2 linked regions of the Thermogemmatispora onikobensis genome follow. The protein of the gene in region 1 interacts with the protein of each later gene in a pairwise test. Links are inferred from orthologs where the notes say so. Each region holds a gene or a part of one and is shown on either strand. Other genes may lie near its edges.

Region 1 (7,660 bases):
CTTGCTGTGCCAGCTCGGACGGCTTGCCCTCTTGAGCGAGGCATTCCGTCATCTGGAGCGCCTGGATTCCGGGCTGCAGGAGGATGTGCGTCAGGCCCTGGGCCTTTCCCTGTCCACAGAGGAGTTGCTCACCCGCGGCGAGCGAGTACGAGATCGCTGGCTCTTTCTCGGTCAGCGTTTGGAACAGCGAGATCAGCTCTGGCAGCAGCGTACCTGGGTGTTTGGGCAAGAGACAGGACGCCAGGCTTTGCTTCTGCAATTTGCCTCTGGCAAACAGCCGGTCTTCCCTGAGCACTACCCTCTTGGCTGCGAACAGGAGGCGGAACTGCTCTTTTGGCCCGGCGCCTACCCACAACGGGCCCGGCTGTTAGAGCACCTTAATCCCGCTACACCTTTGCTCAGCAGTTTACAAGGGGCTGCCGATTTTGCTGGGTTTCTGGAGATGGTGGCAAGGGCGCTGGCACGTCAACCCTGGCTTGAACACTTCTTGTGCATCCTTCAGGAGGCCCTCCCCGTTTGCCTTGATCATGGCCAGCACTGGTATCTCCGCGATCGCCACGGGCAGGCCCTGCCGCTGAGCCACGGCCCACACTGGCAATTACTGGCGCTCTCGGGCGGCCACCCGGTGACTTTCATCGGCGAGTGGAACGGAGAAGAGCTAGTTCCTCTGGCGGTGCTCAGTGCTACCGAAGGCTTTTGCTTGCTACCGCCCCCGCAGAAGTAGCCAGAGCAGCCTGTCTGACAGAGGTGAATCACATAATGAGTCGTATGAATCGCATCGAATCCCTGGTTCATTGCGCCTTGATCGGCACACGTCAGGAGCCGCCACCGCCCGCTCTTGCTTCAGCACCTTTCGAGCGGCTGCTTGACGAGCTCCCGGCGGCCATGCCCCTGGAGCGTAAGTTACTCTTGCTGGCCGGCGCGGAAGCGGTCTATGCCCTGGCCGGAACCTCTCCGTTCCCGTTGGGAGTGACAGTCATCCCTGCGCCAGCAGAGAAGCTGCCCCCTTGCTCACCCCAGGCTGCCGCGCTGATCAAGGGCGTCCTCCAGCAATCTCACAGCGAGCTGCTGCTTCTGGCCCTGGAGCTCCTGGCCCGTCACGGGCGTCGCCTGCCCTTCGCCCTGCTGCCGACCGTATTTGCAGCCCTATCCAGCCTGTCCGCGGCTGCCTCGTGGCCAGTCTTAGCACAGGTGATAGGGGAGCGCGGGCGCTGGCTGATCCGCCTGAACCCTTCCTGGCGCTGCCTGCTCAGCAGCTTGCCTGTGACCGAGTTGAGTGAGCAGGAGCTAAACAGCCTCTGGTATGAGGGCAGCGCCTCAGAGCGCCTGGCTCTTTTGCGCCAACTACGAGTCTACAATCGCCCTCTGGCCCGTCAATTGCTGGAAGAAGTCTGGCCACAGGAGCAGCGAGAGCGGCGACTAGCTCTGCTGGAGACATTTGAGATTGGCCTTGAGCAAGACGATGAGGTTTTCCTGGAGAAGGTCCGTAATCAGCGCAGTTACTATGAGCGCCGCCTGGCCGTCAGCCTGCTCTTGCGCTTGCCTTCCTCAGCCTGCCGTCGCGAGCTGCCCTTGCTGGCTCATGGCTTGCTTCAGAGAGTACAGCAACCAGAGGAAGGCTACGTACGGGCCGTTTTGCCAGAAACCTATCCGCCCAGATGGCAGCGCTTTGGCATCGAACAGAAGCGTTTATCTGTGGTACAGGAACAGCGCACCGCCTGGCTGCGAGAATTGATCAGCCTGGTCCCCCCTGGCTATTGGGAAGAGCTGCTGCAGCTCTCCCCAGCGAGCATCGTGCGCTCGCTTGAGAGCACCTGGCGCACTGAGGTGCTGGCTGGCCTGGTAGAGGCAACCCGGTTTCATCGCACCCCCTCCTGGGCACGCGCCTTGCTCTCATGGGTCGATGCCGATACGCAGGAGCCTCTCTCGGGAGCCGAAGATCTGATCTCCTGCTTAGAACAAGAGGAGGCAGAGCAGTTTCTGCTCCAGGCCCTGGCCTCTTCTCAACACCCCTGGCATGAACGCTGGCCAGCACTACTGGCCAGGCTACCTAGACCGTGGAGCACCTCTTTTGGATCGAGCTTTCTTGAGCATACGCAAAAACGGCTGCAAGAGCTGGTGAGCCATCCATGCCTGGACACAGGTTCTACCGCATCAGAAATCCAGCAGGCAGCCCGCGTAGCTATGAAATGGCAACAACAATGGGAGCCAGCTCTCAAGATCGCTGCACGTGCCTTACCTGCAAGCTGCCTTAAACTTGCTCTGCAACTGGTTCAGCCTCTTCAGCTAGCTGAAGGAAAAGCAGAAAAGAACAATGTACACTTCATTAAGAATGAGATCAACCGTTTGATCATTACCTTCATAGAAACAATAGATTTCCATTACAAATTACTCAGGGAGTTGGAGAACCAATGAAAAAAGATCCCAAGCCGCAAAGCCTGCAGAAAGCAGCAGAGCCTGCCGTCTCAACCGATTGGCGGCAAGAGCGGCAAGAGCAGCCTTCGACCCATGCCGAAGGGCAGGGCGGTAACAACGTTCTGCGCCAGCATGCCGAGCAGCAGTTTGCCGAGGAGCTGGAGGAGCTGGCCAGGGTTGATCGGCAGCAGCGACCGCCCAATTGGCGCCTCTCACCCTGGGCTGTGCGCACCTACCTGCTTGGCGGACGTCTGCCGAACGGCTTCCAGGTTTCGCCCAAATATATCGGTAACGCCCGTCTGATCGAGATTGCCATCAGCACCCTGGCGACCGACCGTGCCTTGCTGCTCTATGGCCTGCCTGGTACGGCCAAGTCTTGGGTCAGCGAGCATCTGGCAGCAGCGATCTCCGGTGACTCAACCCTTCTCATTCAGGGGACAGCGGGCACGGACGAGAGCGCGCTACGCTATGGTTGGAACTATGCACGCCTGCTTGTCGAGGGACCATCACCGGCGGCCCTGGTGGCCAGCCCGCTGATGACAGCCATGCAGACAGGAAAACTGGCGCGCATCGAGGAGCTGACACGCATTGCCAGCGAGGTGCAGGATACGCTGATCACACTGCTTTCGGAGAAGACGCTGCCTATCCCTGAGCTGAATATGGAGGTACAGGCGCGCAAGGGCTTCAATGTTATCGCAACGGCCAATAACCGCGACAAGGGCGTCAACGACCTGTCTAGCGCTCTGATGCGCCGCTTCAATACGGTAGTGCTTCCGTTGCCCCAGGACATGGAAGAGGAGGTACGTATCGTTGAGCGGCGCGTGGCAGATTTGGGTCGGGTCCTGGAGCTGCCTGCCGAGAAGCCCGCCCTGGAGGAGATCCGGCGCGTGGTGACGATCTTCCGCGAGCTGCGCGAGGGCAAAACCCTCGATGGCAGCCTCAAGCTGAAGGTTCCCAGTGGGACGCTCTCAACGGCGGAGGCGATCTCGGTAATTAACAGTGGCCTGGCCCTGGCCGCCTATTACGGCGATGGAACGCTCAGAGCTGGCGATCTGGCTGCTGGTCTGACGGGAGCCATCGTGAAGGACCCCGTACAGGACCGCATCGTTTGGCTGGAGTATCTGCAGACGGTGATGAGGGAGCGCAGCAATTGGCAGGACCTCTACCGCGCTTGCCGGGAGGTGGTGTGAGCTGTGTGCTTCCATTTCTTCGGCATCCGCCATCATGGTCCTGGCTGTGCGCGCAGTTTATGCCTGGCTCTGAAGGAGCTGGCTCCCGATCTGCTGCTCGTCGAAGGCCCAGCTGATGCTCAAGAGATTCTGCCACTGCTCAATAATCCGCAGATGTCTCCACCAGTGGCCTTGCTCGTCTATCGTCCCGACCAGCCACGTCAGGCCAGCTACTACCCGCTAGCGGTCTTCTCGCCCGAGTGGCAGGCGCTGCGCTATGCTCTCCAGCAGCGTATTCCGACGCGCTTCATCGATCTGCCACTGGCGCTACGCCTCGGCGGCACAGAGCCAGAAGAGGAAGCAGAGCACGAGGCAGCTTGCTCGTGCTCTGCTTCCGAGGAGGAGGGGCCAGCGGCGCTTGAGGAGATTGCTGATGACCCGCTAAGCCTGCTCTCGCTGGCAGCCGGCTATCAGGATCATGAACTGTGGTGGGAGCAGCAAATTGAGCAGCGGCGGAATGTCCAGGGGATTTTCGAAGGGATTCGCGAGGCGATGCGCGTGGTCCGCGGAGGAGGGACGCCACGCCATCGCGAGGAGGCCCAGCGCGAGGCTCACATGCGTCAAATGCTGCGCCAGGCCCGCTCAGAGGGCTTTCAACGCATCGCTGTCGTCTGCGGCGCCTGGCATCTGCCCGCCCTTGAAGATCTCGATGCTTTCTCCGAAGCCGACGATCGCGCCTTGCTGCAGAGCTTGAAACCCGTGAGTGTCGTGGCGACCTGGATTCCCTGGAGCAATGATCGTCTGACCTATGCCAGTGGCTATGGCGCAGGCATCGCCGCCCCCGGCTGGTATGAGCTTCTCTGGTCGGCACCGACTCAGGCCGGTATACGCTGGATGATACGCGCCGCCGAGCTGCTGCGTCAGGAGGGCTTCGATGTCTCTTCTGCCAGTGTGATCGAGGCCGTACGCCTGGCCGAGGCTCTGGCAGCGTTGCGCGATGTGAGTGCTCCGGGCCTGGCAGAGTTGCAAGAGGCCATTCAGAGCGTGCTCTGCCGGGGAGAGACGGCCCCTATGCGGCTGATCGAAGAGCGGCTGGTCACTGGCTCGCGCATGGGGAAAGTCCCGCTGGAAACGCCCGCAGTTCCTCTGCAGCGCGATTTAGAGCAACAGCAGCGACATCTGCGTCTGAAGCCTTCTCCTGAAGTCAAGGAGCTTGAGCTGGATCTGCGCAACGAGAACGACCGCGCCCGCAGCCGCCTGCTTCATCGGCTACGCCTGCTCGGCATCCCCTGGGGTGAACCTCTGGCTGTCGCAGCCAGCAAGCGCGGCACCTTTCATGAGCGCTGGAAGCTGCAATGGCAGCATGAGTTTGTCCTCCTCCTGATTGAGGCCAACGTCTGGGGCAATACGCTGGAGAGCGCCGCTACAAGCTTTGCTATCAAGGAAGCAGAGCACTGCCAGCAGCTGGCAAGGCTCACGGAACTGCTGGATCGAGCGTTGCTGGCCGAGTTGCCATCAGCCGTTGCCCGCCTGCTGGATCAGATTCACGCCCGCGCCGCTCTGGCCAGCGATGTACGCCACCTGATGGATGCGCTACCCGCACTGGCCCGTGTTGCTCGCTACGGCGATGTACGTGGGAGCGATACTCAGCAGCTGCAGACTGTCGCCGAGGCTTTTTTCGCTCGTATTCTGATCGGCCTGCCAGGGGCCTGCCTGGCTCTCGACGAGGAGGCCGCACGCGAACTGCTCGCCAGCGTCCAGCGCCTGGACAGCAGTATCCAGACCCTCGCCGACGAGGAAATGTACACAGCCTGGTACTCATTGCTAGGACGCCTGAGCGAGACAGAGGGTGTTCATCCCCTCTTGCGTGGCTCCTTCTGCCGACTCCTCTTGGACCGCCAGGCCCTGGAGACCGCCAGGCTCTCCAGGCTGGCCCATCAGCAACTGTCTCCCGCTGTTCCTTCGGAAGAGGCAGCACTCTGGCTGGAGGGCTTGCTCGCTGGCCGAGGCCAGCGCCTGCTGGCCATCGATGAGCTGTGGCAGACTCTCGATGGATGGCTCCAAGAGCTAAGCGCTGAGCAGTTTCTGCTGCTGCTCCCCCTGCTGAGACGCGCCTTTCGCGACTTTAGCAGTGCCGAGCGGCGCGCGATGGGGGAAAAGGTTCGCTATCTCTACCGTCCTCGTCCGCCGCAGACCAGCAGCAGCGCCGCTGCGCTTGATGAAAGGCGAGCCAGCTTTGTTCTACCTCTCCTGAGCCAATTGCTAGAGGTGACTCTGTATGCCGATTGAAGAATATGAGCGGCTGCGCCGCTGGCGCCTTATCCTCGGTTCCCAGGCCGCCGCAGCGCTGGGGATCGGTGGGTCAACAGAAGATCAGTCCCGCTTTGGCGACGACGATAGGAAGATTGATCAGGCCCTGGAGCTGCTCTATGACGCTGAGCGTTCTGGCAGTCTGGATGGATCAAAGCCCTATATCCCGCGCTGGTTGGGGGACATTCGCACCTACTTCCCCACGCCAGCGGTGCGCATCCTTCAACAGGACGCCATCAAATTCCTCAATCTACGACAATTGCTGCTAGAGCCGGAGGTATTGACAACGATCGAGGTCGACTTGCAGCTCGTCACGACTCTGCTTTCGCTCAAGAGCGCACTACCCGAGCGCACGCGCGAGACAGCGCGCAGCGTTGTGCGCAAGCTAGTCGAGGAGCTGGAGCGCCGCTTAGCCCACCGTATGGAGCAGGCGGTACGCGGCAGCCTTCGTCATATGAACCGGAGCATGCGCCCGCGCCCCACTGAGATCGACTGGGACCGCACGATTCGGGCCAATCTCAAGCACTACCAGCGTGAGCAGCGCACCCTTATTCCCGAACGTTTGATTGGACATCAACGGCGGCAGCGCAGTTCTGCCCTGCGCGATATCGTGCTCTGCGTCGACCAGAGTGGTTCGATGGCGGCCTCGGTCGTCTACGCCTCAATCTTTGGGGCTGTGCTGGCCTCGCTGCGAGCCGTTTCGACGCGCATGATTGTCTTCGATACGGCAGTGGTTGACCTGAGCAAGCATCTGCAAGACCCAGTCGAGCTGCTCTTCGGCGCTCAGCTCGGCGGGGGCACCGATATTAACCAGGCGCTGCACTACTGTCAGCAGATCATTACGCGCCCTCGGGAGACGGTCCTGCTGCTGATTACGGACCTCTACGAGGGAGGCAACGCCCAGGAGCTGCTCAAGTGCGCTGCTGCACTGGTGGGCGGCGGTGTGCAGCTCATCTGCCTGTTGGCTCTCAGCGATCAAGGCACGCCTGCCTTTAACAGTGAGCTGGCTGGGCAGATAGCGGCCCTAGACATCCCGGCCTTCTCCTGCACACCAGAGCTTTTTCCAGAGCTGATGGCTGCGGCCTTGCAGCGCCGCGACCTGAATCTCTGGGCAGCTCAGCAGGGCATTACTACCGTGCGCGCCGCCCAGTCGTAAAGCTCAGGCCGCGCTGGGGGCGAGCGCTGCCGAACTCACGTCCGTCCCGAGCGAGACAAGGGCTGATTATGCTCCCAGGCTCTCCGCGCCCTAAAAGCTACCCCTACTCGTCGTCAGCAAAAGAGCTGAAGAGATTGTTGAGGGCTTCGGAGAGCGTGGGATGAGCAAAGATGGCGTCGCGCAGAACGGTATAGGGAAGCTTGCCGAGCATGGCCAGTTCCAGCATGGCCATGATCTCGCCGCCTTCGATCCCGAGAATGGCCGCCCCCAGGATCTGCCCACTTTCGGCATCGACGATAGCCTTCATGAAGCCACGCGCTTCATCTACTTCGAGTGCGCGAGCGACGGCGCTCATGGGCATTTTGGCCACGCGAATGCGCCGTCCACCGGCTCGCGCCTCGGCTTCGGTCAGGCCAATGCGTCCGAGCTGGGGATCAATGAAGATGGTGTAGGGGACAAGACGGTCGCGGGTGCTTGCCTGACCGCCCTCCAGGAGATTAGTGCGCAGGATGCGGAAGTCATCGTAGGAGATATGTGTGAAGGCAGGGCCGACACGGGCATCGCCGATGGCGTAGATGCCAGCTACAGTGGTTTCGAGGCGCTCGTTCAC
Region 2 (7,576 bases), on another replicon or contig:
TCGAATATTCTGCTGCGCCCCGACGGCTATGCCTATCTGGCTGACTTCGGCCTGGCCAAGGCCATCATGGGGGCCGAATCGCTGACTAGCGACGGCACCATCGTCGGCACACCGGAGTACATGGCCCCAGAGCAGTCAAACGGTATCAGCGACTATCGCAGCGATATCTACTCACTGGGGGTCGTGCTCTTCCAGATGCTCACCGGGCGCGTACCTTTTACCGCCGAGTCGCCAGTCGCGATTTTCTTGCGCCATATCCAAACGCCACCGCCCTCGCCACGCGAATTCAATAGCGAGATTCCTCCCGCCGTTGAAGAAGTGATCTTCAAAGCCCTCGCCAAAGACCCGAACGAGCGCTTTCAGGAGGCCCAGGAGCTGGCCGCTGCTTACTGGCGCGCCCTCCAGCAGGAGCGCGGTCGCAGTCCGCGATCCCGGCCCGGACCACTGACACTGAAAGATCAGAACGTTGCCACAACCACGTCAGGCAACGATGACTCCACCTTGATCGCTGAAGAGAGCCAGGCCGAGGCCACTCCCAGCCCTTCCCGCCTGGCTGAGCAAGAGACCTTTATTGTCCCCGACGAAGAGCGGGAAATGGTGCGCCCTCCAGCCACCCCTCAGCTTTTTCCGCTCACCGACCTGCCAGAACAGCCCGAGCTTGCTAGCCCGATCGAGGAAAGCGAGAGCGAGAGGGCTTCAGCCGCACCCCCTCCCCAGGAGGTGGTTGCCAGCGAAAGCACCTTGCTGGCAGCGAGCGCCACCATCAGGCGTTTGCCCAGCCGTCGCTTTCGCCTGCTCTCTCTCATCGCTGCCTGCTTGCTATTAGCCTTGCTCCTTGTGCCGCTGGTTAGCCTTTGGCGGGGTTCGTCGTCCTCCAGCAAAGGAATCAATCCTGGCAGCAGCACACTCAGCCCTCAACAGATCCAGGCCACGCAGACCGCCATTGCCCAGAACAACTCGATGGCCACCCAGCTGGCACGCTCACGGGCCCAGGCCACCGCTGGTATCTCCTCCTCGGTCGGAGCAGGAAACCTGCTCTATCAGTATGACTTGCGAAGCCCTGGTGGCGGTTGGGCCAGCTCCGGCAGCCAATGCTTCTTCTCGACTCAGGGCTACCATGTGCAGACATTGGGACCACACGAGGCCGCCTGGTGCTTTTCGAGCCAGGAGCATATGACAGATGCCGTCATCAAAGTTCAGGCCCGCCTGCTACGCGGCGACTTCTGCGGCCTGGTCTTCCGTCTCGACCCAACTACTCCTAGCTTTTATGTCTTTGAAATCAACAGCCAGGGGCAGTACCGCTTTGTACGCGCCACGGGAACGAATCCCCAGGCCTGGCTGACGCTCATCGATTGGACCCACACCAACGCCATTCAGACTGGCTATAACGTTCCTAATATGCTCATGATACTGGCTCACGGCTCCTCGTTCCGCTTTTACATCAACAATCAGCTTGTCATTAACAGTTACTCTGACTCGGCCTACAGCGAAGGGCTAATCGGGCTACTCGTGGGAGGCGACAGCAATAGCGGTAGCGAAGCCGTTTTTAGCGACATCTGGGTCTTCGCATATCAGAGCTAGTCTCACTCTCTTCACTCACGTTCTGCTCCTGCTCCACAGCACGCCCTCCCTGGCCGGGTTCAGGCCAGCGTACCGTTCCCCAAGCGTCGCCAGCTTGCCCGGGTGGAAGGAAAACCTTCCGCCCGGTGTTACAATACGATGAGGATGCTATCCGTTCAACAATGGAAGGGGCTTCCAGGAGGATCACTTTTTTTATGAGCTTAGACCTGACTGCCTCAGCCGGGTATTCGTCGAATGGCAAAACTCCAGTCAAAACACATACCGTCTATCTGGCACTCGGCTCGAATTTAGGAGACCGACGGGCGAATTTGGCTGCGGCACTCCAACGACTGCGCGAGGTAGTGGAGATCAGCAGGGTCTCCTCGGTTTACGAGACAGAGCCGGTGGGGTACGCTGAGCAGCCCCGCTTTTTTAATATGGTCTGTGCCGGGCGCACCGCCCTCTCCGCTGAGCAGCTGCTGGCCTATGCCAAAAGCATCGAGACCGCCCTGGGACGCCGTCCAACCGTGCGCAATGGACCGCGACCAATAGATATCGATATTCTTCTCTACGATGATCTGCAGATGCACGAAGAGCATCTGATTATTCCTCATCCAAGAATGAGAGAGCGCGCCTTTGTGCTGGTACCGCTAGCGGAGATTGCCCCCGAGCTCACTGACCCAGTTAGCGGGCACAGCATCAGTGCATTGCGGGATGCAGTGCCTCAGGAAGGCGTCAAAAAGCTGGCGGAAAGCCTGCGTGTTCCATTGGAGCACGATATTCAGAATAGCAGGCCAGCAGTACACGTACGCCTGGGACGGGTAGGTGTGACTGGCCTCCAGAAGGCCATTCTGGTTGGCGGAGACGAGCGAGCCCAGTGGTTTCAAGTTGCCTTTGACCTCTACGCCGACCTTGGTCCCGTCAAGGCGGGCGTGCATATGTCGCGCTTCAGTGAGGCTCTGGAGGAGGTCCTGGACGAGATCAGCCAGACGACCTGGCCACGAGTCGAACTGTTAGCCGAACACCTGGCTCGCCGCATTGTCGAGCGACAACAGGTGCTACGGGCTGAGGCCCACCTGCGAACGACTTACCCACTCCAGAAGTGGACCCCCATTTCGGGACGCCCTACCCAGGAGGTCTATGGTCTGCTGGCTCAGGCCGTGGCCACACGCAAAGGGGCACGTCGTCTGATAGGCGTCGAGGTCGAAGGCATGGTTGCCTGCCCCTGCGCCCAGGATATGGTGCATTCCCTCGCCCGCGTGCGCCTGCGTGAGGAGGGCTTCCCGGATGAGGCCATCGAGAAGATGCTCGATGTCACGCCGCTTGCTACCCACAATCAGCGCGGACGAGCAATGCTCATGGTCGGGACTCAAGCCCTGATCGATGCCCAAGAGCTGATCAGTATCGCAGAAAACGCCATGAGTTCGGAGAACTATGCACTACTGAAACGGCCTGACGAGCTGTACGTGGTCAACAAAGCCCACGCTAATCCGCGCTTCGTCGAGGATGTTGTGCGCGAGATGCTACGCTCGGTTGTTGAGCGCTATGAGCATCTTCCTCCTGAGACCTTTGTCTGGGCCAGCCAACGCAACGAGGAGACCATCCACAAATATGATGTAGTGGCCGAGGGCTGGGGCACCCTGGCAGAACTACGAGCGGAGATCCGTGAGCAAACCACTCTCGAACACCACACCACCCGCGAGGAGTGGCTCAGGAGCATCGAATAGGCCCATCCTTGTGGTTCCCATCCGCCAGCAACTTGCAGAGATCCCTTCCGGGGAGTTGCTGGCGGCTTTCATCCACCCACCAGTAGCTCACCAGTCCACCAGCCAGCCCGGTTATCTTCGGGCTGGCTCCCTTATCCCCCAATCGGTTGAGTTTTCTTTTTCTCAGGGCCAGACCCTTAACAACTCCTCTCCAACGTGTTATAATGCCGTTACAATAGAGCGCACAATGCATTCGAATCAGTCTGAGAGGGTCTGTCTCTCCCTTGGCTACAGACAAGACGGAGGTCCTGTAAGAGTCACTGTGGAACAAGTGCTTCTAAACCCAGGTAAGCTAGCACGGACGGCGGTCGACGTGGCGTCTGATAAAAAGGCGTCAGATGTCGTCTTGCTCGACCTTCAGGGCCTGAGCAGTATCGCCGACTACTTTGTCATTTGTAGCGGAAGCAATGAGCGCCAGATCCAGGCGATCGCTGACGCCCTGGAGGAGGAGCTGGAGAAACAGGGCGCTAGCCTGCTCCATCAAGAGGGCAATGCCGCCACCGGCTGGGTCCTCTTGGATTTCGGTGCCCTGATCGTCCATATCTTCGGGCCAAGAGAGCGGGAGTACTACCGGCTCGAACGCCTGTGGAGCGATGCGAAAACGGTAGTCTACCTGCAATAACAGACTCTACTCTAGAAAAGGTGGTCAATGATGACGTTTCTGCGCAATCGCATCTTCCTCGAAGGGGTGGCCTTCGGCGGCATCTGCGGCTTCATCATCGGCTCAGTGATCGCTTTTACACTCGGCGAAAGCAGCGTTGAAGCCCTGCGTAAGCTGCTGCACCGACGACGCACTATCCCGTTTGAGTACCTGTATCAGTGATTTCAAGAGCGTAGTGCTCGCGCCACTGCACCGCGGCTGACGAAGGAGATCGAGCCTACCAGGCTCTCCCAGCTAGCATTAGCTCGCTAGCTCATTGCCTCCGCAAAGATGGCTTTGGAGGCCAGCCCTGGTCAGTTGTTCGATCGTCGTCTTCTTCAATACGTTGACTGATCCATATCCACCCATAAGTACAACAAAGAAGGATAGCGAAGAAGGATAGTAGGGAGGCACATGTGCGGTATACGGTAGTCTTACTTACCTTGGCTTTTTTTCTTTTTTTGTCTGCTTTGAGCGCGAAAGGAGGTGAGGCTGCCACCGTTCATGGTTGCGCCTCCCCTCTCCCCCCAGTGGTATCCGGCGCTCTTCCCCCACCGCTTCGTACTCACGCCATTCTGCTGAATGAGGTCCTGACCAGGCCCGCCAGCTCCTGGAACTGCTCTACAGCCAGTATGACGACCCAGAATCGCGATGCCTGGGTGGAGCTGTATAACCCTCTTGACCAGCCGGTTGATCTGTACGCAGTTCATGCTGCGCTTGATACTGGCCCTCAAACCCCGCCGTTTCTCTTGCCGCTCTCCTCAGCCTTGCCGGCTCACGGCTTTCTGGTAGTTTTCCCAGATTCGCAGTTCTTCTTTCCCAATGCTCCCTTTACGCTCCGATTGCTCTTCAACGGCTCGGTCCTCATCGATGAGGTGAATGTCCCGCTATTGAACAGCGATGAGTCATTCGCTCGCACTAGCGATGGCGCACCTGTCTGGCATTCAACGACCGCCCCCACGCTCGGCAGCAGTAATGCCCCATCGCTTCAGTCCTCACCACCATCAACTCCCAAAACGGCCAGCCCAACGGCCTCTTCAAGCGCTTCCCAAAGAACCAGGCCAGGAGGAGAGACAGCAGCCTCTTCGAGCCAGGCTACTCCCACACCGGCCATTACCGGTACGCAGCCAGCCTGGGACACGTTGCGGCTGCCCTCATCCTCTGCCACGGCTACCGGCTTGAGCGATGCTAACCGCCCTGCGCTTTCCTCTTCCTCTTCCTCGTCTACTCTGCCTCCACAGGAGGCAGAGTCAAGCAGTGGAGCAGGCTTCGTGCACCTGGCGGTAGTGGCGGGCCTGGTGCTGGCTCTTGCCGCGAGTTGCTTCTGGTGCTGGCGCCTCTTTCGCTCTCCTCCTCGCACGGGAGGATAAGCCGGCTCCACCGCCCGTGGCCGGCCAGCAGCAGCCACCTGCCGCCGCTGACAGGGAGGGCGGGCCAGTGTCCCCACTCAGCTTCTCTTCCAGATTGCCCACCAAGGTGATATCATTCTCTTGGAAGGATGAGGAAGCAGGTGCTCCTCATCCTTCCCGCAGCCTCCTCGCAGGCTAGAGCAAGCACGGAGCTTGAGCGAGACACAGAAGCAAAGGCGCAGCTGCGCAGCTGCGCCTCTGGAAGAAGGGCCTGGCTTATGAGCATTAGAGAGTTGCCAGCGACTACTACCGCCCAGGATTCGGCAGCCCCTCCCTTCGAGCGCCTCTCAGAGGAGCGTAAGGCTCAATTGGTGCGCGAACTAAGCGCTTTACTGGGCGAGCGCTATGTACTCCACGATCCTTACGATTTGATGCTGTACGAGTATGATGCCTCGATCGATCGGAGCCGGCCAGATATCGTCGTGCTCCCTTCATCAACCGAAGAGGTCGCAGGCATTGTCAAGATCGCTGCGCGCCATCGCGTTCCGGTGGTACCACGCGGCGCCGGCACAGGTCTGAGTGGCGGGGCAATTCCCATCTATGGAGGCATTGTGATCGCCTTCGCCCGGATGAATCGCATTCTGGAGCTTGACTATGAGAACATGCGCGCTGTGGTACAGCCGGGCCTGGTCAACCTCCACTTGAGCAATGCGCTGAATCCGCGCGGTTTTTACTATGTGCCCGATCCGAGCAGTCAGCGCTCGTGTACGATCGGCGGCAATGTGGGAGAGAACGCCGGCGGGCCGCATACGCTGCTCTATGGGGTAACCACTAATCACGTTCTGGGCCTTGAAGTTGTGACCGCCGATGGCGAGGTGGTGGAGGTCGGTGGCTGGACCCCGGATCAGCCAGGCTACGATCTGACGGGCCTGATTACGGGCTCTGAGGGCACTCTGTGCGTGGTGACAAGGATCATTACACGCATCGTCCACCTGCCAGAGCAGGTGAAAACAATGCTGGCAGTCTTCAATAGTATTGACGATGCCTCAAATACAGTCTCTGAAATTATTGCCAGCGGGATGATCCCCGCCGCCATTGAGATGATGGATCAGATGATTCTGCAGGCTGTGGAGGCAGATATGCACGCTGGCTATCCGCTGGATGCCGCCGCCGTGCTGCTGTTGGAGGCTGAGGGCCTGCGCGAGGAGGTAGAAGACCAGACAGAGCGCATCGTCGCGATCTGCCAGCGCAATCATGCCCGCTCTGTACGCATTGCCGCTCATGAGACAGAACGGCAGCTGTTGTGGGCAGGGCGCAAGAATGCCTTCGGAGCTGTTGGTCGCATCAGTCCAGAGTTTTATGTGCAGGATGGGGTCGTACCGCGCACGAAGCTGCCCTATGTGCTGCGCCGCGTGAGTGAGATTTGCACACGCTATGGCTTGCGCGTAGGGAATGTCTTCCATGCCGGAGATGGTAACCTCCATCCGCTGATTCTCTTTGATTCGCAGGTGCCCGGCGAGGTTGAACGAGTGCGTCAGGCCGGTCATGAGATCCTGGCGGTTTGTGCAGAGGTCGGCGGGTCAATCACCGGCGAGCATGGCGTAGGGGTGGAAAAACAGGAGGAGATGGCCCTGATTTTCAGTGCCGTCGATCTGCGTGTGATGCAGCAGGTTCGCGAAGCATGGAATCCGGAGCAGCTCTTGAATCCAGGTAAGCTCTTCCCTCGCCCAGGACGCTGTGCCGAGGTGAAGCAGCTTTGAGTACAGAGCCTGTTCGAGCTCGATATCTCCGTCGAACCCAACAGCCTCTTTGGCACCCTGGCCAACTGGCTCGCTTGTCTTCTGCTTTCACGCACTTGCATAGAGGCGCCTGGCGCCCTCATCCGCCTGCTTGCCCTATAGCAAGCAAGCTGTGTTAGAGTGCAAGGCAGGAGCCAGAGATGGGCCGGCAAGCTGGCCTGAAGCGCTGACTCGGCCTTCGCCTCCAGACTCAGGTTTGCCCGTCCTGATTTTGTCGCTCTTCAGCTGCCGCTGGGGCTCCCGGGATGTTGACCGATGCTTCCCCTTCGGCACTGCTGAGAAGCGAACGGGAAAGAGTGCGCATATGCTCCAGGATCAGCCCGCAGTGACGGATCGCTTGCTGCAAACAGGCTCGTGCAGTCATTGAGGCAATGTGCGCAAGCCCCCCCGGCGCCAGGGCGAAAGCTAGCGGCTCATCAAGCGCTTCGTCCGGAAGCCTGTCGAGTATGTCGTGCACTTCTC

What was found.
Region 2: the proteins of BGC09_RS15445 (region 1) and rsfS interact in binary tests that used the Escherichia coli proteins (3 or more experiments, as listed by UniProt). The link is inferred for Thermogemmatispora onikobensis from one-to-one orthologs.

The regions. Positions count from the first base shown.
Region 1 is NZ_BDGT01000036.1:5,863-13,522, forward strand. Bases 1,509-4,508 are described here. They hold BGC09_RS15445 (ATP-binding protein), read left to right. Parts: upstream 1,509-2,411; coding sequence 2,412-3,605; downstream 3,606-4,508. Other genes in these bases: BGC09_RS15440 (DUF5691 domain-containing protein), read left to right, coding at 1,509-2,415; BGC09_RS15450 (DUF5682 family protein), read left to right, coding at 3,609-4,508. In the rest of the region: BGC09_RS15435 (SWIM zinc finger family protein), read left to right, coding at 1-724; more of BGC09_RS15440, read left to right, coding at 760-1,508; more of BGC09_RS15450, read left to right, coding at 4,509-5,873; BGC09_RS15455 (VWA domain-containing protein), read left to right, coding at 5,863-7,050; BGC09_RS15460 (mercuric reductase), read right to left, coding at 7,154-7,660.
Region 2 is NZ_BDGT01000049.1:39,950-47,525, forward strand. The notes cover bases 2,353-5,268. They hold rsfS (ribosome silencing factor), read left to right. Parts: upstream 2,353-3,588; coding sequence 3,589-3,948; downstream 3,949-5,268. Other genes in these bases: mptA (GTP cyclohydrolase MptA), read left to right, coding at 2,353-3,287; BGC09_RS22975 (hypothetical protein), read left to right, coding at 3,976-4,149; BGC09_RS17915 (lamin tail domain-containing protein), read left to right, coding at 4,599-5,268. Outside these bases: BGC09_RS17900 (protein kinase domain-containing protein), read left to right, coding at 1-1,581; more of mptA, read left to right, coding at 1,776-2,352; more of BGC09_RS17915, read left to right, coding at 5,269-5,336; BGC09_RS17920 (FAD-linked oxidase C-terminal domain-containing protein), read left to right, coding at 5,594-7,075; BGC09_RS17925 (DinB family protein), read right to left, coding at 7,305-7,576. UniProt on the Escherichia coli protein: Functions as a ribosomal silencing factor. Interacts with ribosomal protein uL14 (rplN), blocking formation of intersubunit bridge B8.